Geomonas sp. RF6: one gene and its partner. The main gene of each other region encodes a partner of the protein of the gene in region 2 in a complex. Links are inferred from orthologs where the notes say so. Each region holds a gene or a part of one and is shown on either strand. Other genes may lie near its edges.

What was found.
Region 1: the proteins of accC (region 2) and accD are in contact, whole or in part, in a solved structure (PDB 8UXZ), measured with the Escherichia coli proteins. The link is inferred for Geomonas sp. RF6 from one-to-one orthologs.

What each region holds. Positions count from the first base shown.
Region 1 is NZ_CP087999.1:910,600-921,499, forward strand. What follows is about bases 76-2,853. They hold accD (acetyl-CoA carboxylase, carboxyltransferase subunit beta), read right to left. Parts: upstream 2,000-2,853; coding sequence 1,151-1,999; downstream 76-1,150. Other genes in these bases: LPW11_RS03915 (sensor histidine kinase), read right to left, coding at 76-206; LPW11_RS03920 (LysE family translocator), read right to left, coding at 467-1,090; trpA (tryptophan synthase subunit alpha), read right to left, coding at 2,195-2,853. In the rest of the region: more of LPW11_RS03915, read right to left, coding at 1-75; more of trpA, read right to left, coding at 2,854-2,992; LPW11_RS03935 (methyl-accepting chemotaxis protein), read right to left, coding at 3,223-5,415; LPW11_RS03940 (cytochrome C), read right to left, coding at 5,416-5,775; LPW11_RS03945 (porin), read right to left, coding at 5,868-7,151; LPW11_RS03950 (hypothetical protein), read left to right, coding at 7,416-9,242; LPW11_RS03955 (epoxyqueuosine reductase QueH), read left to right, coding at 9,255-9,785; LPW11_RS03960 (DUF2905 domain-containing protein), read left to right, coding at 9,801-10,013; bacteriohopanetetrol glucosamine biosynthesis glycosyltransferase HpnI, read right to left, coding at 10,321-10,900.
Region 2 is NZ_CP087999.1:4,072,858-4,084,647, forward strand. What follows is about bases 2,144-5,083. They hold accC (acetyl-CoA carboxylase biotin carboxylase subunit), read left to right. Parts: upstream 2,144-2,913; coding sequence 2,914-4,254; downstream 4,255-5,083. Other genes in these bases: accB (acetyl-CoA carboxylase biotin carboxyl carrier protein), read left to right, coding at 2,294-2,767; gcvH (glycine cleavage system protein GcvH), read left to right, coding at 4,258-4,650; LPW11_RS17425 (menaquinone biosynthetic enzyme MqnA/MqnD family protein), read left to right, coding at 4,908-5,083. Outside these bases: LPW11_RS17390 (tetratricopeptide repeat protein), read left to right, coding at 1-256; LPW11_RS17395 (roadblock/LC7 domain-containing protein), read left to right, coding at 246-608; aroQ (type II 3-dehydroquinate dehydratase), read left to right, coding at 608-1,051; LPW11_RS17405 (M24 family metallopeptidase), read left to right, coding at 1,073-2,140; more of LPW11_RS17425, read left to right, coding at 5,084-5,756; LPW11_RS17430 (putative bifunctional diguanylate cyclase/phosphodiesterase), read left to right, coding at 5,756-8,152; LPW11_RS17435 (NUDIX domain-containing protein), read right to left, coding at 8,217-8,672; LPW11_RS17440 (PxxKW family cysteine-rich protein), read right to left, coding at 8,845-9,138; LPW11_RS17445 (phosphoglucomutase/phosphomannomutase family protein), read left to right, coding at 9,395-10,819; Fe-S cluster assembly protein NifU, read left to right, coding at 11,115-11,790. UniProt on the Escherichia coli protein: This protein is a component of the acetyl coenzyme A carboxylase complex; first, biotin carboxylase catalyzes the carboxylation of the carrier protein and then the transcarboxylase transfers the carboxyl group to form malonyl-CoA.

The DNA of each region.
Region 1 (10,900 bases), 3.2 Mb from region 2 along the record:
GCGTTGTCGTGCACCATGTCGCCCAGCAGCATGTCGGAGAAGAGGATCCAGCCGGCGCCGGCCACGAGGTACCAGACGACGATGACAAGCGCCTGGGTGCGCACCGACTCTTTCTTGACCCTTCTTTCCGGCATGAAAAGATCCTCGTCCACCAGCGCCATCCACTCCGATCTCGGCAGCGGATGGGCCTCTGTTAATCCGCCCATAAACGCACCCCATAGCATAGCGGCACAAAACAGCAACGCAATCAATAAGATGGGTTATCGGAGCGAGTTGCATAATATTTAGTGGAAGGCTCTAATCATGACAAAAAAGAGTTTGAAGGGGTGATTGGTGAGGCAGAAAAGGCAAGCATACGAAATGTTTATATTTTTAGGCAGAGTTACCATTAGGAGGGGGTGCTGTACGGGAACGGCGCGGGGCACAATTAGAGAAAAAAAATTTTATCCTGCCAAATCATGAGGCTCTAGAACGGGAGGGCAAGACGCAGGGCGAGGGCCATGAGGACGATCCCCGCGCACCTGCCGATGCGGGGAGCGACGCCGGGGCGGCGGTTCAGGAGCGTTCCGACCGAACCGGAACAGATGGCGACAAGGCCGAAGGAGAACAAGGTGAGGATGACAAAGACCGTGCCGAGGGTGATGATCTGGAGCGGCACCTCGCCGCGCCCGCGCTCGAGAAACTGGGGGAAGAAGGCGAGAAAGAAGAGGGCGACCTTCGGGTTCATGATGTTGGCCAGCACGCTCTGCCGAAAGACGGTGCGGCACTGGAGGCTCCCACCCCCGCCGTCGGGGACGAAGGAGGCGCCGCTTTTCAGGAGTCCCCAGCCGAGGTAACCGAGGTAGAGGGCGCCCGCGTATCGTACGGCGCTGAAGGCAAGGGGGGACGAGGTGATAAGGGCGGAGAGTCCGATGACGGCGAAGAAGGTGTGGGCGAAGTTTCCGAGTGCAAAGCCGGCGGCGGCGGAAAGGGCGACTCTCTTCCCCTGTGCAATCCCGCGGGTGAGGACGTAGATGATGTCGGGGCCCGGGGTGAATATGAGGAGAAGGGATGTGCCGGAGAAGGTGCCGAGCTGCGAGAAGGAGATCATAGGAAGATAGAGGTGCCGGATAGACAGAGGGGGCCGAATTGGCCCCCTCTCCCGATGTACCTACTGCCGGTACAGCATCTTCAGTATCCTGGAGAGCTGCGATTTCAGCTGGTGGCGGCTGGCGATGACGTCCACCATGCCGTGATCGAGGAGATACTCGGCACGCTGAAAGCCCACCGGGAGTTTCTGGCGGATCGTCTGCTCGATGACGCGCGGACCGGCAAAGCCGATGAGCGCCTTCGGCTCGGAGATGTTCACGTCACCGAGCATGGCGAAGCTCGCGGTAACTCCACCGGTGGTGGGGTCGGTGAGAATGGAGACGTACGGCAGCCCAGCTTCCCGCAGCTTGGCGAGTGCAGCGGAGGTCTTCGCCATCTGCATGAGGCTTAAGATACTCTCCTGCATACGTGCGCCGCCGGAAGCGGAGACGATCACCACCGGGGTGCGCTCCGCGATGCCGCGCTCGATCGCCCGGGTGATCTTCTCGCCGACGACGCTCCCCATGCTCCCCCCCATGAAGGAGAAGTCGAAGACGCAGATATGGACCGGAGTCTCTTCCACCGCACCCTTGCCGCAGATGATGGCGTCCTTGCTGCCACCCTTGGCGATCGCCGCGTCGATGCGGTCCTGGTAGCTCTTGGAGTCCTTGAACTTCAGGAAGTCGGTCGCGGTCATCCCGGCGTCGAATTCCACGAAACTCCCCTCGTCGAGCAGAAGCTCCAGCCTCTTCATCGCGGGGATGCGATAGTGGTGGTTGCACTTCGGGCAGACGTTCAGGTTTTTCTCGATGTCTTTCGTGTAGATCGTCTCGCCGCAGCCGACGCACTTCGTCCACAGTCCCTCGGGGACCCGAACCCTCGGGTTTCCACCCTTCGCCTGCGGTGGATTGTCTCTTTTGAACCAGGCCATATTTTCCCTCTTAAAGACTCGATTCCTCGGTCCTTTTATTCTATGAAACGAACGGCCGATTGTTACCAGAAAGGCGCAGCCATGTCAAAGCAAAATCTGGAAAGGGAAAAACCGCCACGTCCAAGTACGCGGAAACTCTCTCTCCCACGGCTGAAACCCTCGTCCCAACCAGTTGATCCATCGTCGCGTAACTGACTATTTCGCCGCCACGCCCTGCTTCAGGGTGGAGACGAACTCCCCGACCGACTCCAGAAGCGGGGCGCCACTTTTCGCCTCGAAGTGCTTCACCAGCGCGCTCCCCACGACGACGCCGTCGGCGACTTTCGCCATCCGCCCTGCCTGTACGGCGTCGGAGATGCCAAAGCCCACCACCAGCGGCAGGTTGAGCTGTTCTCTCACCTGCGCCACGCGCTCCCCCAGGGTGTCCGCCATCGTGGTGCGGGCACCGGTCACCCCGGTCACTGAGACGTAGTAAATGAAGCCGCTGCCGAGCCTGGAGACGAGTTCCACGCGCGTGGGGTCGGAAGTCGGGGTCAGGAGGAAAATGAGGTCCAGCCCGTGGGCATCGGTGGCAACCTTAAGCTCCGGCGCCTCCTCGGGGGGAAGGTCGACAACCAGAACGCCGTCGACCCCTGCAGCGGCCGCATCAGCAGCGAAACGCTCGGCACCGTACCGGAAGATCGGATTGAAATACCCCATAAGGACAATGGGGATCTGGGTCTTCGCCCTCAGCGACCGCACCATGTCGAGGATCTTCGGGAGCGTGGTGCCGGCTGCCAGGGCCCGCTCGGAGGAGAGCTGTATGGTCGGGCCGTCCGCCATCGGGTCGGAGAAGGGGATGCCGAGCTCGATGAGGTCCGCTCCGGAGCGCTCCAGTTCGAGCACCGCCTCCTCGGTGACCGACAGATCGGGGTCCCCTGCGGTGATGAAGGTGATAAGTGCTTTTTCTCCGGCGCTTCGCAGCGAGGCAAATTTCTCGGTAATCCTGCTCATGGTCCGTTATCTCCTCTGGTACCCCTCCCGGGAGCGAAAGAGCTTCCGGCACCCGAAGGCTCCCGTTACACGGCGAGCCGCCCGGATGGCGTCCCCTCCCTTTCAAGGGGAGGGACAGGGGGGGGGATGGTGTTTGTTCTTCACAAAATAGTTACGGCGCGTTCGTCGAACGCGCCGTGACTGCTTTCCTGTAACCGTGGGGCGTGCTGCCCCGGTCTTTCTCCAGAATCCTACCCGGCGGTCTTGAAGGCGCCGAGCTCCTTCTTGAGAATCTCTGTCTGCCTGAAGAGCCGGGAGGCCGCGTCGTCCAGCGTGCGGCTCGCCTCCAGGTTCCCGTCGGTCGCCTGCTGGATGTCCTCGACGGAGGCGACGATCTGCTCGGAGCCGCGCCCCTGCTCGTCGCACGCCCTCTTTATGTGCCGGATCATCTCGGTGATGCTCTCGGTGGACTTCGCCATCAGCGTCCCCACCTTGTTCTGCTCGCGCGTCGAGGAGAGGACCTGGGAGGTGAGGACCTTCATGTTCTCCACCGCCCCCATGATGAGCTCGCTACCCATCCCCTGCTCCCGCGTCGCCTTGGCGATCTGGGTCACCATCTCCGAGACCTGCTCCATCGCCTCCCGGATCATCTGGCTCCCCTTCGCCTGCTCGACCGTGGTGCGGGCAATCTCCCCTACCTGCGCAGTCGCCTCGCTGACGCCGATCACGATCTTGGAGAGCGCCTCACCCGACTTGTGACTGAGGAGCTCGCCGTCGGCGATCGCCGCCTGCGCCTGCTCGATCGCCTCCACAGCCCTGCGCGTCTCCTCCTGGACCCCCCTGATGACGAGAGCGATCTCGCGGGTGGAGGAAGAGGTGCGCTCGGAGAGATCCTTTATCTCGTCCGCCACGACGGCGAATCCCTTTCCGTGCTCTCCTGCCTGGGCGGCTATGATCGCCGCGTTCAGCGCAAGGAGGTTCGTCTGCTCCGCCACCTCGTCGATGACGGAGAGGATGTCGCCGATGTCGGCGGCACGATCGGAGAGGGTGCTGATGACTTCACTGGTGATGCGGGAGGAGCGCTTGATCTCCTGCATCCCCTGGATCACCGCCTGTACCGCCTCTTTCCCCGTCTCGGCGTCGACCCGCACCGTGTTGGAGATCGCCGCCGTTTCGTTCGCGTTTCTCTCGACCTGCTTGATCGAGCTGTCCATCTGCATGACAGAGGAGGCGGTAGCGGTGGAGACCTCCATGAGGCTCACCACGCCATTTCCGACCTGGCGGATGGAGGCTGCCATCTCCCCGATGGAGGAGCTCACCTCACCGACCGACTGGGAGAGATCCTCCATGTTCTGCACGACCTCCTCGACGGAGGAGGCCATCTCCAGCACCGACGAGGCGCTCTCCGCCGCGGAGATGGAGAGGGAGTCGACGCTGCTTCCGACCCCGCGCACGGAGGCGTTTATCTCCACGATGGCGGCGGAGGTGCGCGACACGCTTTCCGCCTGGGTCTTCGCCGACTCCACCACGCTCTGGGAGGCCTTCGCCATGACGTCGGAGATGACGGCGAGCTCGGAGGAGGAGCGGGAGACGTTCCCGATCATCCCGGAGAGCTTCCCGACCATCTCGTTGAAGTCGCCGCCGAGCTTTCCGAGCTCGTCGGCCGAGTCGGTGGCGACCGTGGCGGAGAGATCCCCTTCCGCCCCGCGGTTTACCGCGGCGACCATGACGTTGATGCGGCTCACGATGTTGCGGGTAATAAGGGCGCCCATGGCGACGGCGAGAAGAATCGCACCGATGATGACGGCGACAAAGGTGAAGCCGGCCGTGCGCTGGATCTGCGTCACGTGGGCGCCGGCATCGGTCATGCGGTTGCCGACCTCCACGAGGATGTCGTCCAGCTCACCCTTTGATTTGTCGCTCGCCATGGTGATGTCGTCGTTGGCGAGCTGGTGCAGCTTCGGATCGGAGAGGGAAGCCTGCCCGCCCTGGGCCAGCAGCTTCTCCTTTTGTGCGATAAGCTCGTCCGCGACCCTCTCGAACTCCCCCCAGCTTGCCTGGAAGTCCCTGGTGCGCTTCTCGATGACGCTCCCCTTCACCGCGGGCTTCAGGTGCATCTTTGCGTTGCCGTCCAGCAGGGTCTGCGCCTGGCTCACCAGGAGGTCCCGCTTCATCCGGTAGTCGTCGACATACTCCTCGAACTTGTCCTTCTCGCTGCGCACCAGCGCAGCCTGCATGAGGCTCACGTGACAGTACTTCTGAGTCACCGCCATCAAAAGGACCTGCTTTTGCTGCTTCGAAAGCTGTTCGAGAATGTCCTGGATCTGCCCCCCCACCCTTTTCATGGTGAGGGCACCGAAGGCGCCGGTGATGGCGACGAGGAGCGCCATCACCATGAAGGAGCCTATCAGGCGGGAGCCGATCTTCACATCTTTGAGTGCCATTTAGTGTTCCGCTTCAACCAGAAGGTAGTTCATGAGGTCGACGGTTGCCTTGATCTCGGGCTTGGACATGTTGGAGTCCGGCTTCCGGAGCATCTTCACGCCGTACGCCTTCGTGGCGTTACGGTCGAAGGGCTGCCCGGAGATCGGGGCGATGCCGGTCTGGATCGCCACGATGGTGCGCTCCAGCGTGTGGCACTTTACGCACCGCACCTTCATGATGTCGTAGTTCGCCTTCATCGCCGGTGGGAAGGCGGAGGGGTCGAGGCGCATGGCATCGCCTTTACCGACAACCTTCAGTCCTGCATGGGCGGCGCTGACGGAAAGGGCCAGAACAAGGAGCGTAAGGAGAGTCTTCTTCATGTAGATATCCTCCACGGATGTTGGGTTATTGCATGCCGGCAGTCCGGTGACAAACGTATCGGCGAATCCTCTTTTCCCTTTAAGGGAAAGCCTTAGAAGCTGAAAGCGAGCGAAGCCAGAGTCGTCCTGTTGATCGCCTGCGCCCCGTCTTCGTAGATGTACTCGAGCGACAGCTTCGTGTTCTGCAGCGGCGTGTACGCGACCGCCGGAATATAGCGGCGGGTTGCTCCCTGCAGGTTGTAGAAGTAGTCGTAGCGCATGAGGGCAACCACGTCGACCGGCGCGCCGAACATATACTCACCTTCGACCGTGACGGCATGGCTGTGCAGCGCGCTCCCACCCGCGGAGAGGTCGGGATTGGTGTCCCTGCCGAGGACGCCGCTTCCCTTCAGGTGCAGCCTCTTGTACAGGAGGTCGATCTCCGCGCCAGCGCGGTAGAAGTTGTTTCGCTCCTGCGCGACACCAAAGGCGTCGATGACGCCGTTATGACCGGAGTAGCCGAAAGCGCCGACGGTGATCCCGAGGTAGTCCCAGACGGTCGCTTCCTTTTCCAGGTCGACCTCCGGCTCGTGACCGCTGAAGTCGGTGCCGCCGAACCTCCCGGAGATGTGCCCGTAGTAGTCCTTGCTGTTTTGCCCTTTCCGGTTCGCCACCCCAGCGGAAACGAGGACGCGGTCCCCTATGAGGGAGTTCACCTCCAGGGCGTCCTGGGGAGTGTCGACGCTCCACTGGGAGCCCCCCTGCCCCTGGGTGTAGGTCGTGGAAGCGAAGGAGGGGACGGTGATGACGCGGTTCGACTTTTTCCACAGGGAGAGCTTCGGTTCCATGCGGCCGATCCGCACGTTCACCGGCGTCTTCAATGCATGGCGCCAGATCGCGAAGAGCTCGTTTATGTCCGGCGAGGCGTTGTTCGGGTTGTTGTGCGCGCCGGTCTGCAGGTCCTGCGCGTAGAGGTTGTAGGTGAGGTAGAAGGCGGCGACGTCGCGGAAGGCGCTACTTGCCTGGAGCCTGATGGAGCGGCTGGAGAGGTCGAGCTCGTCCACGGCGCGGCTGTTGTAGGCTGCGTCGATCGTCGCGGTGAAGGAGACCGGGAGCATCTCCGGGATCCCGGAAAGCCACAGCCCCTCGGTGCGCTGCGCCTCACCCTTCCCCGCCGGTGCGGCATGGGCGCCGCTTGGCCAGACGTAGCTGTTTCGCAGGTACGCCTCGCCGAATTCATTGAGTTCCGGATAGATCGTATGGCATGTGGAGCACTCGGTCTTGTGCTGGCGGGCATAGGCCGGGATAGCGTGCGACGGGGACGGAGCGACGAGCGGCAAAAGGGCAGCGGCGGTGAGGGACAGTGCTGCCAGAGCGAGACGGCTTTTAGAAAACACTAACAATCCTCCTGCGAATGCATTGAACCTGAAGCTGAATTAGCGAAAACTCATCACTTTATGGATGATGCAGCACAGAAGGTACTCAAGATACCACATCGGGGGACGATTATTACAGTATTGCCGACGTGAAGTCAACTTAACAAAGTATACGTGCCGCACATTTGTTGGGAAAAATACGGTGAGATATTGTTTACTTTTTCCTACATTTTTGCCCGGGGAAATGCTATAAGGCTACCAGCAAAATTTGGAGGACTGTACAGTATGCAGCTTAGAAGTCTCGCCACTCTCGCGATATCTGCCACCCTGCTTCTCTCCGGCTGCGGCGGGGGTGGGACTACGACGACAGCGGTCTCCAAGGAGGCGCTTTCCCGGGAGTGCATCCGCTGCCACGAAGATGCAGTCTCTCCCGGCACGAAAGTCTCCCTGATAAGCGAGTGGCAGGGATCGAGCCATGCTCTGGCCAACGGCGCAGGGTGTGCGGACTGCCACGAGCCCGCCATAGGACACCCGAACGTCTGCAGCACCTGCCACGGCGGCGGTGGATCCCCCACCGGGTACGAGGTGACCCGCAATCCGGACACCGACGGGAAGTGCCTGAAGTGCCACGGAGTAAGTCACTCCGAAGACGTCCTGATGAAAAACGCCCCGCAGCACTTCGGAAGCGTCTCCGGAACCGGAGTAGTGGGCGCCTCCTACGTCAATGTGGCGAACCAGGGAAAATGCCGCTCCTGCCACAACCCGCACCAGAACACCCTGACGCCGCAGCACCGCGCCTTCGCCCTTTCCGGCCACGGCAAGACCGACGCGGAAGCGTTCAACCACTACGACTTCAAGAGCAGGACCGACGGCTGCAATCGTTGCCACACCAGCACAGGATTCAAGAAGTACGTCACCGACTTCGCCACTCCGACTCCCGCCTTCGGCGTCGGAGATACGACCCGCGGGGTACTCGGCTGCGACACCTGCCATGAAAGCTACAACTACAAAAGCAGCCTGCGCCAGCTCGCTGCAGTGTCGGCTCCGTACAAGGGAGTCGCCGCGGCGCGCTTCCCCGATGTGGGTGAGAGTAACCTCTGCCTCCCCTGCCACGCGGGGCTGGAGAGCGGTGCTACCATCAACGCGCTCGCGGACGGGGCTTTCGGCAATGCGGGTTTCGAAAACTCGCACTACCTGGCGGCTGCGGGGCTCATGTACATGAAGATCGGCTTCACGAACTTCACCTCCGCCAGCGCGCCATTCGGGAGCTCGACCTACGGGCAGTCCCTCTCGCCCGACAGCGACTCGACCCCGGGCGGGATGTTGAAGGCCACCACCAGTGCGCACAGGAACCTCGGCACCCCCCTCATCAACGGGGACAGGCATAACCTGTCCTTCTTCGTCCCCGGCGTGCTGGACAAGAACGGTCCGTGCGTCACGTGCCACCTGAATGGAAGCGGAGTCGCGAAACGCGAGGCATCTGGGCACTCCATGAAGATCGACGCCAACGCCTACCGCCAGGTGTGCATCAACTGCCACACCTCGGAAAACACGGTCCCCCTCGCGGCGGACGGCTCGGACTTCGCGAGGATCTTCCTCGAGCCGCAGGCCGAAGCGTACGAGGAAGCGCTACGCCTCATGGAGCACCTTCTTCTCACGAAGTACGAGATCAGCTTCAACAAGGCCGTCTACCCCTATTTCTACGACGAGAAGATCCTGCCGGTGAACGGCAAGAAGCAGGCTGTGAGGGACTGGACGCGCGGCGGGACGGTGAACGGCAAGAAGATGATGGGCGCCTGCTTCAACTTCAATCTCCTGAAGCGCGAGCCTGCCGCCTACGCCCATGCCCGCTCCTATTCACGCAGGCTCATCTATGATAGCATCGACTTTCTGGACGACGGCATCATGAACGGCTCCACCGGAGCGACCGCGCTCGCCTCCGGCCTCACCATGGGGGACCATGTGACGCCGGTGTACGTGAAGGATGATTCCGCCTACAATACAGCCGGCGGGACGATCAGCACCATTTACGGCAACACCTCCGAGGCGATGCTCTACCTCATCGGGTGGAGCCGCAGCACCGGGAAGTGGAACGCCGTCGAGCGTCCCTAGACGAGGAAAGCGATGCAAGTGCTGCTGCACATCTGCTGCGCGCCGTGCGCCATCTACCCTGTAAAGGAGCTCCGGTCATCGGGGCTGGAGGTGACCGGCTTCTTCTACAACCACAACATTCACCCGTACACGGAGTTCCGGCTGCGCAAGGAGGCGCTTCAGAGCTACGCGGCGATGGTGGAGCTGCCGGTGGTGATGAGGGACGAGTATCTCCTGGAGGAATTCCTAGCGGCCGTGGCGCAGGAGCCGAAAAGCCGCTGTACCTACTGTTATCGCTCGAGGATGGAGGAGACGGCGCGGACCGCCGCGGAAAAGGGATTCCCCGCCTTCACCAGCACCCTTCTCTACAGCAGGTACCAGAATCACGACGCCATACGCGAGGCGGGGATTGAGCTGGGGGAGCGCTACGGGGTAAGATTTCACTATGACGACTACAGGCGTGGCTGGCAGGAAGGGATCAACCTCTCGAAGGAGATGGGGCTCTACCGCCAGAAGTACTGCGGGTGTATCTACAGCGAAAAGGAGCGCTATCTGAAGAAGTAGCGCGAGAGGTTGATCATGCCGGGATTCGGAAAGAGTCTTATCGTGATGGGGCTCCTGATAGCCCTGGTAGGCGTCCTCTTCACCCTCGCCGGGAAGGTGCCGTGGCTCGGGCGGCTTCCGGGGGACATCTACATCAAGAAGGAGAACGTCACCTTCTACTTCCCCCTTGCCACCAGCATCATCGTCTCGGTGGTTCTCTCCTTCATCCTCTGGCTGCTGCGGCGGTAGAGTGCTGCCGAAGCCGTAGGAAATGTAGGCCGGGATAAGCCGCAGGCGTTCCCGGCACCTCGGGCGGCGATCTGAGCTGCCACCTTTCTGCCGGAAACGCTTCGCTTATTCCGGCCTACATGAGCAGATGTGAAGGGGGAGCAGAAATGTAGGCCGGGATAAGCCGCAGGCGTTCCCGGCGATATGCCGGCCTCTCAGCGCTGCAACCTTTCTGCCGGAAACGCTTCGCTTATTCCGGCCTACATGGACACGCCACCAGCCCCTAGTAAAAAAGGGCTAGCTTTCACGGCTAGCCCTTTTCTCATTCTCACTCCGCAATCTCCGCAATCTTCCCCCCCGGGGAAAGCTCAAAGAGGTGACCCCTCCAGCGCACCCGGTTCCCCAGAAACGACAGCCCCCACACCGCAAAGGAAAAACCATCGCGAATCGGCAGCAGCCAGAGCCAGCGCGGCAGCAGCTTGTCCCTCACGAACGAGCGGCTGTAGGAAAGACAGGTAGCAGCGCGCACCGCATAAAGAAACGCCGCGGCGCATATGCCGCCCGCGGAAAAGCCGGAGATCAGGAGGGCCAGGAGTGCCGCCGGGAAGGGGAAGGTGATCCCCGAGGCGAAGTACCCGCCGGGGCGGGAGACGCGCATGGTCCGCGCCCAGCGCAGCTGCCGGGAAAGGACCTCCGGCACCTTCTCCCCTTTCATGATGCTCTCGACGTAGAAGGGGGAGAGCTCCAGGCGATACCCCGCCTTGAAGATCATGTGCCCGAGCTGGTAGTCGTCGGCGAGGTAGTCGACGAGCGCCTCGAATCCGCCGATCTTTCTCAAGGCGTCGCGGCGCACCGCCATGGAAGCGCCGAGAGCAAAGGACAGCCCCTCCAGCTTCAGCGCCGCCATG
Region 2 (11,790 bases):
GGGGGAGCTTTCCTTTGCCGCCGAAGAGGAAGCCGCTTTCGCAGCCGGTGACGAGGGGGCTCTTGCAGGCGCTGAAGAATGGGCGCCCTTTGCCGCGGCAGAGGAGCAAGCTCCCGCTGTCGTCCCCCCGCTGGCGCCGGTTGCCGCGTCTCCCGTCCCCTCCGCGGCTCATCTTGCCAAAAGTGATCAGCAGACAGTGGAAATCCTCGAGGAGTGGCTAGAGAATATAAGAAGGAGGAAGCAGCATGCCCTTTAAGAGCATCTTGCAGCAGATCGTGGAGGAAAGCGGCGGAGGTCTCGGCGGGATCGTCATGGGGTACGACGGCATCGCCATCGACGAGTACCAGGCGCAGCGCGATGAACTCGACGTGCACCTTCTGGCGGTGGAATACGCCTCTGTACTGAAGGAGATCAAGAGGACGGTGGGGGTCCTGAAGACCGGGGAGCTGGAAGAGGTCTCCATCTCCAGCGAGCAGTGCCGGGTCATCGTGCGCGGCGTGAGCGACGACTTCTTCGTTGCCCTCGTACTTTCGGCAGACGGCAATTACGGCAAAGGGCGCTACCTCCTGAAGCGCGACGCCTGGAAACTGCGCGAGGCGCTCCAGTAATGGCGGCGCATCGCATACTGGTGCTGCACGGCCCGAACCTGAACCTCCTGGGAACGAGGGAGCCGGGGATCTACGGGGCTGCGACGCTGGAGACGATCAACGATTCCCTCGCCGAACTCGCCCGCGAGCTCTCCGTGGAACTTACCACTGTGCAGTCAAATCACGAGGGGGCGCTGGTCGACGCCATTCAGGGTGCGCGTGGCACCTGCCAGGGCATCCTCATCAACCCCGCGGCATACACCCACACCAGTGTGGCCATCCGCGACGCAATCGCCGCCGTTGCCCTCCCGGCTGTGGAGGTGCACCTCTCCAACGTGCACGCCCGGGAGGAGTTTCGCACCAGGAGCTACATCGCCCCGATCGCCCTCGGACAGATCTCCGGATTTGGCGCAACTAGCTATCTTTTGGGGCTGCGCGCACTGGTGAGCCACCTGGAAAAATAGATTGTCAAGATGGGGGCTCTTATGTTAGATAACAGAATCTCGGCGGCCAGGGGTGCTCTGAAGGGGTCCGGCGCCGATCTTTTGATCGTTACAAGCCTCAGTAATATAAGATATATTTCCGGTTTTACCGGTTCCAGTGCTCTCCTTGTCGTCTCCGAAAAAGAGGCCTTTCTCCTTACCGATTCCCGCTACACTTCCCAGGCGGCCGCAGAGGCCCCGGGGGTGCAGGTAATCGAATATGCGCAGCGCCTGGAAGGGGTGAAGAGGCTTCTTCAGGAGCAGGGGGCGCAGCGGATTGCCTTCGAGGCGGCACACACCACTGTCGCCGCGCACAAGGATCTGTGCTCGGTCCTTCCCAACCTCGAGTTCATCCCCGTCGACAAGGAGCTGGAGGCACTTCGCACGGTCAAGGACGCGAGCGAGCTTCGTCTCCTCGAACAGACGGCGCAGATAGCCTCGGAAGCGCTGCAGGAGATCCTCCCGCAGGTACGACCCGGCGCCGTCGAGCGCGACGTCGCTCTCGCCCTCGAGATCGCCATGCGGCACCGCGGCGCCCACGGGATATCGTTCGACTTCATCGTCGCCTCCGGTGAGCGGGGCGCCCTGCCGCACGGCAAGGCCTCCGACAAGGTCATCGCCTACGGCGAGCTGGTGACCCTCGACTACGGCGCGCTGTACCAGGGATACTGCTCCGACGAGACGGTCACCGTCTGCGTGGGGAAACCCGATCCCCGCCAGGTCGAGGTGTACGAGACGGTGCGGGGAGCGCAGGAAGCCGCGATAAAGGGGGCACGCCCGGGGATGACGCTGAAGGAAGTCGATGCCCTGGCGCGCAGCTACATCGAGAGCCGCGGCTTCGGCAGCTACTTCGGGCACGGGCTCGGCCACGGCGTCGGCATCGACATCCACGAGCACCCCACCGTCTCCCCGCGGGGAGAGGGGACCGTTACCGAGGGTATGGTCTTCACCATCGAGCCCGGGATCTATATCCCCGGCTGGGGGGGGGTGCGCATCGAGGATACCGTCGTCGTGGAGCAGGACGGGTGCCGGTGCATCACGAAGGTCCCGAAGGATTTGATCGTTTTATAGCTCCCTAAAGATGCGGGACCGTCCCCCGGTCTCCGCGTTCTTTTGTACTTTCCGTTTTGCCGGCCGGCGCGAGGTGCCCCCACGGGAAGACCCTGCGAAGGCCGGATCTTTGCGCGCAGACGTGCGATTAACTGTAATGAAAAGGAGAAACACGTGGATATAAAAGACCTGAAGACGCTCATCAAGATGGTCACCGAGACCGACATCACCGAGTTCGAGCTCGAGAGCGCCGACGAGAAAGTGGTCATCAAGAGGGGCGCCGTCGCAGGTGCTCCCCAGTTCGTGCCGCAGCACCCCGCGCAGTACCCCTTCGCGCCCCAGCCTGTCGCTCCCGCCCCCGTAGCAGCACCCCCCGCCGCTCCCGCAGCCGAAGCCGAGGCGGAAGAGGGTGAAGTCATCGTATCCCCCATCGTCGGCACCCTGTACCGTGCGCCGTCCCCGGAAGCCGCCTTCTTCGTGGAAGTAGGGCAGGTGGTCGAGAAAGGGGAGGTGCTGTGCATCGTAGAGGCGATGAAGCTCATGAACGAAATCGAGGCGGAGTTCCGCTGCAAGATCGTGAAGGTCTGCAAGGAGAACGCTTCCCCCGTCGAGTACGGCGATCCCCTCTTCGTGGTGGAAAGGCTCTAGTACCGCCCATCCATTGCATGGAGCAGGATACCGCAGCGGCCGCTCCCTTCCGGTGAGCCCCGTACCGGCATTTCCCTCTCCATTCGGCATTGTCGCGGCTTTTTCGGGAAACCGGAGGAGCACGCAGACCGGAGAACCACAAAAGTATGTTCCATAAAGTGCTCATAGCGAACAGGGGGGAGATCGCCCTCCGCATCATCAGGACCTGCCGGGAGATGGGGATCAAGACGGTCGCCGTCTACTCCCTCCCCGACAAGGACTCGCTCCACGTGAAGCTTGCCGACGAAAGCGTCTGCATCGGTCCTGCCCCCAGCATCAACAGCTACCTCAACATCAACGCCATCATCTCGGCCGCGGAACTGACCGACGCCGAGGCGATCCACCCGGGATACGGTTTCCTCTCCGAGAACGCCGCCTTTGCCGAGATCTGCGAAAACTGCGGCATCACCTTCATCGGCCCCTCCGCCGAGAGCATGCGCATCATGGGTGACAAGATCAGCGCGCGCCAGGCGGTCATCAAGCAGGGGGTGCCGATCCTTCCCGGCACGAAGGAAGGGGTGGCCGACGTGAACGAGGCGATAAAGGTCGCCAAGGAGATCGGCTTCCCCGTCATCATCAAGGCTACCGCCGGCGGCGGCGGGCGCGGCATGAAGATCGTGCACTCCCCGGCGACCCTTCCGAACGCCTTTGCCACCGCGCGCGCCGAGGCGCAGAGCGGCTTTGGCAACCCCGAGGTGTACATCGAGCGCTACTGCGAGTCGCCGCGCCACGTGGAGATCCAGATCCTCGCCGACAAGCACGGCAACGTCGTGCACCTCGGCGAGCGCGACTGCTCGATCCAGCGCCGTCACCAGAAGGTGATCGAAGAAGCACCCTCCACCGTCACCACGCCGGAACTGCGGCAGGCGATGGGGGACGCTGCGGTGCGTGCCGCCAAGGGGGTAGGGTACTCCTCCGTCGGCACCATCGAATTCCTGGTGGACAAGCAGAACAACTTCTACTTCATGGAGATGAACACCCGCGTGCAGGTCGAGCATCCGGTGACGGAAATGGTGACCGGCGTCGACGTGGTGAAGGAGCAGATCCGCTCCGCCTACGGTCTGAAGCTGCGCTACACGCAGGACGACATCAAGATCAAGGGTCACTCCATCGAGTGCCGCATCAACGCGGAAGACCCGGTCCGCTTCACCCCGTCCCCCGGACGGATCACCAGCCACCACACTCCCGGCGGTCTCGGAGTGCGCGTCGACTCCTTCGTGTACACGAACTACACCGTGCTGCCGCACTACGACTCCCTGATCGCGAAGCTCATCGTCCATGCCGACACCAGGGAAGAGGCGATTACCAGGATGGCCCGCGCGCTCGACGAGTACATCGTCGAAGGGATCAAGACCACCATCCCGTTCCACAAAAAGATCATGTCCAACAAGGACTTCATCGAGGGAAATATCGACACCGGCTTCATCGAGAGGCTGGTACTGGAGTAAGGTATGGACTTTCCTGATGAACTGAAGTACAGCAAGGAACATATCTGGGTGCGCGTGGAAGGAAACCGCGCCGTCATCGGCATCACCGACTACGCGCAGCACGAGCTCGGGCACATCACCGCGGTGGAGCTCCCCGATCCGGGTGACGACCTGGATCAGGACGACTCCTTCGGGTCCGTGGAGGCGAGAAAGACGGTGGCGGAGCTCTACGCCCCCCTCTCCGGCCCGGTGCTGGAGGTGAACCACGAGGTAGTGGACACCCCGGAAATCGTGAACGACGACCCGTACGACGGCGGCTGGCTGGTGGTGGTGGAAGTCGTCGATCACGAGGAGCTGAACCTCCTCATGTCGGCAGAGCACTACGAGGAGTTCGTCTCGGTCGCCGAGGAAGAGTAGCGCCCCGTATACAAACCTTATAATTCAAGACCTGACCCCGGGGTCAGGTCTTGAATTATAAGCTTCTACCAGCAGCTCAGGAAAAGGCGAGGGGTCTCTCTCGCCTTTTCACTTTCGGCGGCGGAGGAAAAGGGGAAGCTCTCCCGGCGTCATATATCGGCGCGTTTTGCCTTGATCTCATGTTTACATTGGTATAGTCTACCCCCGCCGACCGCGCCCCCGCTGGTCCGGCACAGTAGAGATTCCGGAGTTTCCCCTTGACGCTGCAGATCGGACATATCAGGTACGCCAACTGTACCCCCATCTTCACCGCCCTGGCCGCCTCGTTCGATTGCAGCCGCTACACCTTCGTCGACGGCGTCCCTGCAGAGCTCAACGCGAAGCTGCGCAGGGGGGAGGTGGAGGTGAGCCCCTCCTCCTCCATCGAATACGCCCAGGCGAGCGAAAAGTACTGTCTCCTCCCTGACCTCTCCATCAGCTCCATCGGCAAGGTAAAGAGCGTACTCCTCTTTTCCCGCCTCCCCATCGAGGAGCTCGACGGCAGCACGGTCGGTCTTACGCTGCACTCCGACACCTCTGTGAACCTTCTGAAGGTTCTCCTCGCCAAAAAGTACGGCTTCGAGAACAGCTTTCAACGGACCGAGCTTCCCCTCGACGCGGCGCTTTCCCGCTATCCGGCGCTCCTTTTGATCGGTGACGCTGCGCTCAAGAGCGCCGCCATCGAGCACGGTTACCGGGTGTACGACCTGGGGGAGCTCTGGTACGACTTCACCGGGCTACCCTTTGTTTTCGCACTCTGGATTGTGCGGCGCGAGGCGGCGGCCACGAAGGGGAGGGAACTCTCGGAGCTCGCCCGCGATCTTGTCGCGGCAAAGGAGCTCGCCTACCACTCCTACCCCGCCATTGCCGCCGGGTGTGCGGAGAGGGGATGGCTGTCATCTGACGACCTCGTCGACTACTGGCGCACCATCTCCTACGATCTCACCCCCGCCCATCTGAAAGGGGTGCGCACCTTTTTCCGCTATGCATTCGAACTCTCCCTTATCCCGGCAGAGCCTGAGCTGCGATTTTTTGCTCCCCAAGGAGCAGAGGTGACCGCCGCCTGATGGGGGTGGGGAGAGAGGCGATCCTGTGGCCCGCGCGCATGGGGGAGGGCTCGGCCCCTCCCATCACCGTGCTCATGCGCGCGAAGTGGCTGATGCTCCTCCTTCTTGCCGTGTACACCCTCTGTGCCGGTACCTGTTACTCCTTCAGCCGTTTCGGCTTCTTCGTCACCAGGTCGCAAGGGGCGTTCCTTGCGCTTTCCATCTGCGTGGTGGTCATTTACAACCTTTCCTACCAGCAGGCCTACGCGAAGCTCTCCCCTTTCCGTTTCTTTCACCACCTGCAGATCCTTATCGACACCTTCCTGGTGACCGTCCTGATCCATTTCAGCGGAGGGGCGGCCAGCTGGCTCTGGCCCCTCTACCTCGTCGTCACCATCGAGGCGGTCTATCTCCTGGAGCGGCGCGAAGAGATCTGCTGCGCCTGGCTCGGAGCCGCGTTCAGCCACGGCACTCTCCTCTTCCTGGAGCACGGGCGGCTTCTGCCGCACATAGCGATGCCGTTTGTGGACCAGAGGGTGCAGGACGATGTCCTCTACCTCCTCCTGATCTGGTTTTTCGCCACCGTCTTCAATGCTGCCATCGCGATCATCGGCTGCGAGCTCATGTCCGCCCTGCGCGGGGAAACGCAGATCCTTCGGGAGAGCGAGGAGCGGCTGTACAGCTTTCTAAACCGCACGAACGATCTCATCCACAGCAACGCCCCGGACGGGAGCTTCCTCTACGCCAACGACGCCTGGCTGCGCACCATGGGGTACTGCCGCGATCATCTCGACTTTCTTACCGTGGAGGACGTGCTGCACCCGGAGAGCCTGCAGCGCTACCGCGAGGAACTGGACCGGGTCCTTTCCGGCGGGGAGAGCCGCTCCTGCGAGCACCTCTACATCGCGCGAAACGGCGCCCCCGTCGCGGTGGAGGGGAATCTTTCCTGCACCTACGATGGAGCAGCACCGGTTGCGGTGTGGGGTATCGGACGGGACATCGGGGAGCGAAAGCGCGCCCAGGAGGAGCTTTACCACAGGGCACACCACGACCCCCTGACCGGGCTTCCCAACCGTCTCCTCTTCCTGGACCGGCTGCGCCAGATGCGCGCCGTCTCCCAGCGCATGGGTCAGCGCATGGCGCTGCTCTATCTCGACCTGGACCGCTTCAAGTGGGTCAACGACACCCTCGGGCACGGCGTCGGGGACAAGCTGCTCCAGGAAGTGGCGCAGCGGCTCTCGGCTTGCGTGCGCGAGACGGATACGGTGGCGCGCATCGGTGGGGACGAGTTCGTGATCGCGCTCGGCCAGCTGCGCGACTCCCACGGCGCGGAGGTGGTGGCTCGCAAGGTGCTGGCGGCGCTGGAGCCCCCGTGTCTCGTCGACCATCACTCCCTCCAGGCGGGAGTCAGCATCGGGATAAGCATCTACCCGGACGACAGCGACGAGCTCGAAGAGCTGATGAGGAAGGCGGACGTGGCGATGTATTTCGCCAAGGAGAAGGGGAGGGGAGGGTACCGCAGCTACTCGAGAGAGCTCTCCTTTCACACGGAGACGCTCCTGGCCGATGCACTGGAGCAGGCGCTGGAGCGCGGTGAGCTGCGCATCTACTACCAGCCGAAGGTGGAAGTGGTGACCGGACAGGTGAGCGGCGTGGAAGCGCTCGTGCGCTGGGAGCACCCTCGCTTCGGCCTTCTGACTGCGGCGCAGTTTCTCCCGCTGGCGGAGAAGGCGGGGCTTCTCGAGCCGATCGGGCGCTGGGTCCTGGAGCGCGCCTGTCAGCAGAACAGGAAGTGGCAGGAGGAAGGGGGAGCGCCGCTGCGCGTGGCGGTAAATCTTTCGCTGTGCCAGCTGAAGCAGGGCGACCTGGTGGACCGGGTGCGCGATGCGGTCGCGAAGGCGGGGCTCGACCCGCACCTGTTGGAACTGGAGGTTGCCGAGAGCGCACTCATCGATGATCCGGAATACGTGAAGGGGGTCCTTGCCGCTCTTTCCCGACTTGGCGTCGGAGTTGTGCTGGACGATTATACCCGTAAAGGTGAGGCTGCCGGGCTAAAGCTCCTCGGTGTCCGCTCCCTGAAGATCGACAGCCGCTTCACCGCAGCGCTGGAGGACAGCGACGCCGCGGCCCAGGCCGCGAGCTCCATCATAGACCTGGGGAGTGCCCTGAAGCTGAGAGTGACCGCGGAGGGGGTGGAGACGCAGGGACAGCTCCTCTTTTTCCAGAGGCAGGGTTGCCACGAATTGCAGGGGTACTTCGTGAGCAGGCCGCTCCCCCCCGAGAGGGTGCTCGACTTTGTGCGGGGCGGGGTGACTGAGCTTTTGTGGCAGGACAGCTCAAGAGTGAAAGACGAGTCCGCGGCGCCTTCCCTCCTGGCAGGGGAGGGGGAACTCACCTCTTCACATGCCTCAGTGTAGTCCATGTAGGCCGGCATAAGGCGCAGCCGTTGCTGGCACGGCGCCCCCTCTCACGCTCCTTCCCTTACCAGATCGTCCCCGCCTCTCTCCTCTCCCGGTAGTCCGACAAAATCTTCTCGTGATCGAAACAGATCGGGCTCGGCAGGTTGTCGAGCTGAAAGACGCCGAATTCCGCTGCGTCGTCCCCCGCCTTCGGAGTGCCGCTGCACTTCACCACGTAGACGGTGGAGATGGCGTGGAAGCGGGTATCCCTGGCCGGATCCGAATAGCACCCAAGGAGCTTCATCTGCGTCACCTTCAACGCCGTCTCCTCCTCGCACTCGCGAACCGCAGCAGCCTCCAGCGACTCGCCGTAGTCGACGAACCCGCCGGGGAGGGCCCAGCCGAAAGGTTCGTTCCTGCGCTTTATAAGGACGATCCCCTCCGGGAGCTCGATGAGGACGTCGACTGTGGGGAAAGGATTGCTGTAGGACCTTACCTTTTCACCGCAGGAGGGGCAGGAGAGGTAATCGTATGACATGAGGGGCCTCCTTCTTTCTCACATTCGGGCGCGGCACCTTTGGAAGAGGCGGCACCGTCTGCAGCATCGCAAACGGGAGAGATTGTACCAGCCAAAGCTCCTCCAGCGAGGCGCGGGCACAAAAAAAGGGGAGGAAAAAATTCCTCCCCTTCGGGACTTCGAGGCAGCCCGGTTACTTCTTCTTTTTGGAACCGGCAGCTTTCTTGGATGCTTTGAGCGGGTTGATCTTCGCATCCTCGGTCTTGATTTCTGCTTTCACGTGCGTGGCGAAGTTGCAAAGACCGCCGCTCCATTTCTTCTCCGGAGCAGGGTAGCTACCGCAAACTTTCCCGATCTGGGTTTCAACGACCCTCTCGCACCCCTCGCAGTTTTCCACGATTACCTGGCATGCACCTTCGGTGAATACGCAACCATTCTTACCCATGAAAGTACACTCGGTACCGGGAAGCACTGTTTGACACTGCATGATAAACCTCCTGTATAAATCCGCGTAGTTGCTTAAACCTCGGTTACTCTAACAATTTTAAAAGAAAAATGTCAACACCAAAAAGTTCACCGAAAAGCCACTTTTTTCCCCTTCTCCTTGACTCGGCAAAACGTATGCTTTAACCTTTAGCAGTTCTTTATCCTGCCTGCTCCCGCCGCTTCTGGCGCGCGTCTACAGTTATCGAGCGACAATTTCCACTGCGGGAGACGGCTGTATTTCTAATAAGGAGGCTATCATGCAGCGTATTACCTTCGGCACTTCCGGCTGGCGCGGCATCATCTGTGAGGACTTCATTTTCGAGAACGTGAAAGTGGTCACCCAGGCCATTGCAGATAACGTGAAGGCGAGCGGCGAGGCGGAGAAAGGGATCATCGTGGGGTATGATTCCCGTTTCATGGGGGAGCAGTTCGCCCGTCAGGCTGCGCGGGTTCTGACCGGCGCCGGCGTGAAGACCTTTCTCCTCACCCGCGACACCCCGACGCCGGTGATCTCCTTCGAGATCCTCCGGCGCAGTGCGGCCGGCGCCATAAACTTCACCGCCAGCCACAACCCCCCCGAGTACAACGGCATCAAGTTCTCCCCCTCCTGGGGGGGGCCGGCGCTCCCCCAGACCACGAAGGACATCGAGCGGCGCGCGAACGAGATGATGGGGGAGGTGTGCTATAGCGAGTGCCCCCTCGACGAGGCGCTGCAGAAGGGGCTCCTCGTGGAGATCGACCCGATGGGGGAGTATCTGAAGGATCTCTCCACGAAGGTCGATTTCGCAAAGATTGCGAAGCTGAAGTCGGTGGCGGTAAATCCGCTGTACGGGACCGCCCGCGGGTACCTCGCGGAGCCGCTGCGGGACCACGGCGTGAAGGTGGTGCAGATAAACGACAGGCGCGACCCCTACTTCGGCGGGTTCCCCCCCGAGCCGTCGGAGAAGTACATCCAGGACTTCATCACCCTGGTAAAGAACGATCCCTCCATCGAGCTCGGCATCGCCACGGACGGGGACGCGGACCGCTTCGGCATCATCGACGCCGACGGCAGCTTCATCGAGCCGAACTACATCATCGCCCTCCTTCTCGATTACCTCGTCCGGGTGCGCGGTCTTAAAGGGGGCGTTGCCCGCAGCGTCGCCACCTCCCACCTCATTGACGCGGTGGCGAAGAGCCACGGTGTGGAGGTCTTCGAGACGCCGGTCGGCTTCAAGTATGTCGGAGAGCTCATAAGCCAGGACAGGATCATCATCGGCGGTGAGGAAAGCGCCGGGCTGAGCATCAAGGGACATGTCCCCGAAAAGGACGGGATACTCGCCTGCCTCCTCGTGGCGGAGATGGTGGCGCACGAAGGGATCGGTGTGAAGGCGCTTCTGGAGCGCCTGTACGAGAAGGTTGGCCGCTACCTGACGCGCCGGGTCAACATCGTCCTCTCCCCCGAGCTGGAGGCGGCCTTCCCGGAGCGGATCGCGGCGACGCCGGAGAGCTTTGCCGGCATGAAGGTGCAGGAGCTCGTCACCATCGACGGCAACAAGTTCATCCTCGAGGACGGCAGCTGGCTCCTCTTCAGGAAGTCCGGTACCGAGCCGGTGGTGCGCCTCTACTGCGAGGCGTCGTCCGACGAGCGTCTGCAGGCGCTTGTCGCCGCCGGGCGCGAGTTCATCCTCGGGAACGGCTAGAACTTTCCACCCTTTGTTCGTCCTGAGCCTGTCGAAGCTCCGGCTTCTTCCGTGAGGAGAAAGTGAAGCGCTTCGGCAGGCACAGGGCCGACGTCTCAATACCCCGACTCTGCCCCTCGTAACCACGACTTCGCCCCTTTCTGGTTCATCGCGTCAAACATCGATTTCATACGCATGTCCTGCAGAGGTGTATACCGAAGTTGCTGCCGTCCTTGACGCAATCGCGGAGTTTTGGGGGTTGCTCTTTTTGTGAGCTTTACGTTATGATTGCTCATCATTAAAACGAGGAGGGTCTATGTGGGACTATACCGATAAGGTCAAAGAACACTTCCTCAACCCGAGGAACGTGGGTGAAATACCTGATGCAGATGCTGTTGGTGAGGTCGGAAGTCTCGCCTGCGGCGACGCACTGAAACTCTTTTTGAAGCTGGATGAGAAGAAGGAAAAGATCGTCGACGCCAAGTTCCAGACCTTTGGCTGCGGCAGCGCCATCGCTTCCTCCTCCGCCCTCACGGAAATGGTGAAAGGGAAGACCCTCGACGAGGCGCTTGCGGTGACGAACCAGGAGATCGCCGATTTCCTGGGGGGGCTCCCGGAAGAAAAGATGCACTGCTCCGTCATGGGTCAGGAGGCTCTCGAGGTGGCGATCGCCAAGTATCGCGGCGTCGACGTGCCGAAGCACGGCCACGACCACGTGGAGAGCGAGGGGGAGATCGTCTGCAAGTGCTTCGGTCTTACCGATGTCTTCCTGAAGAAGGTCATCGCCTCCAACAAGCTGCACACCGCCGAGCAGGTGACCCACTTCACCAAGGCGGGGGGCGCCTGCGGCGGGTGCATCCCGAAGATCAAGGAGCTCATCGCTGAGGTAACCGGCGAGCAGAAGAAAACCGAAGCGAAGCCGGCCGCGAAGCTTACCAACCTGCGCAAGATGCAGCTCATCCAGGAGACGCTCGAAAACGAGGTCCGTCCGC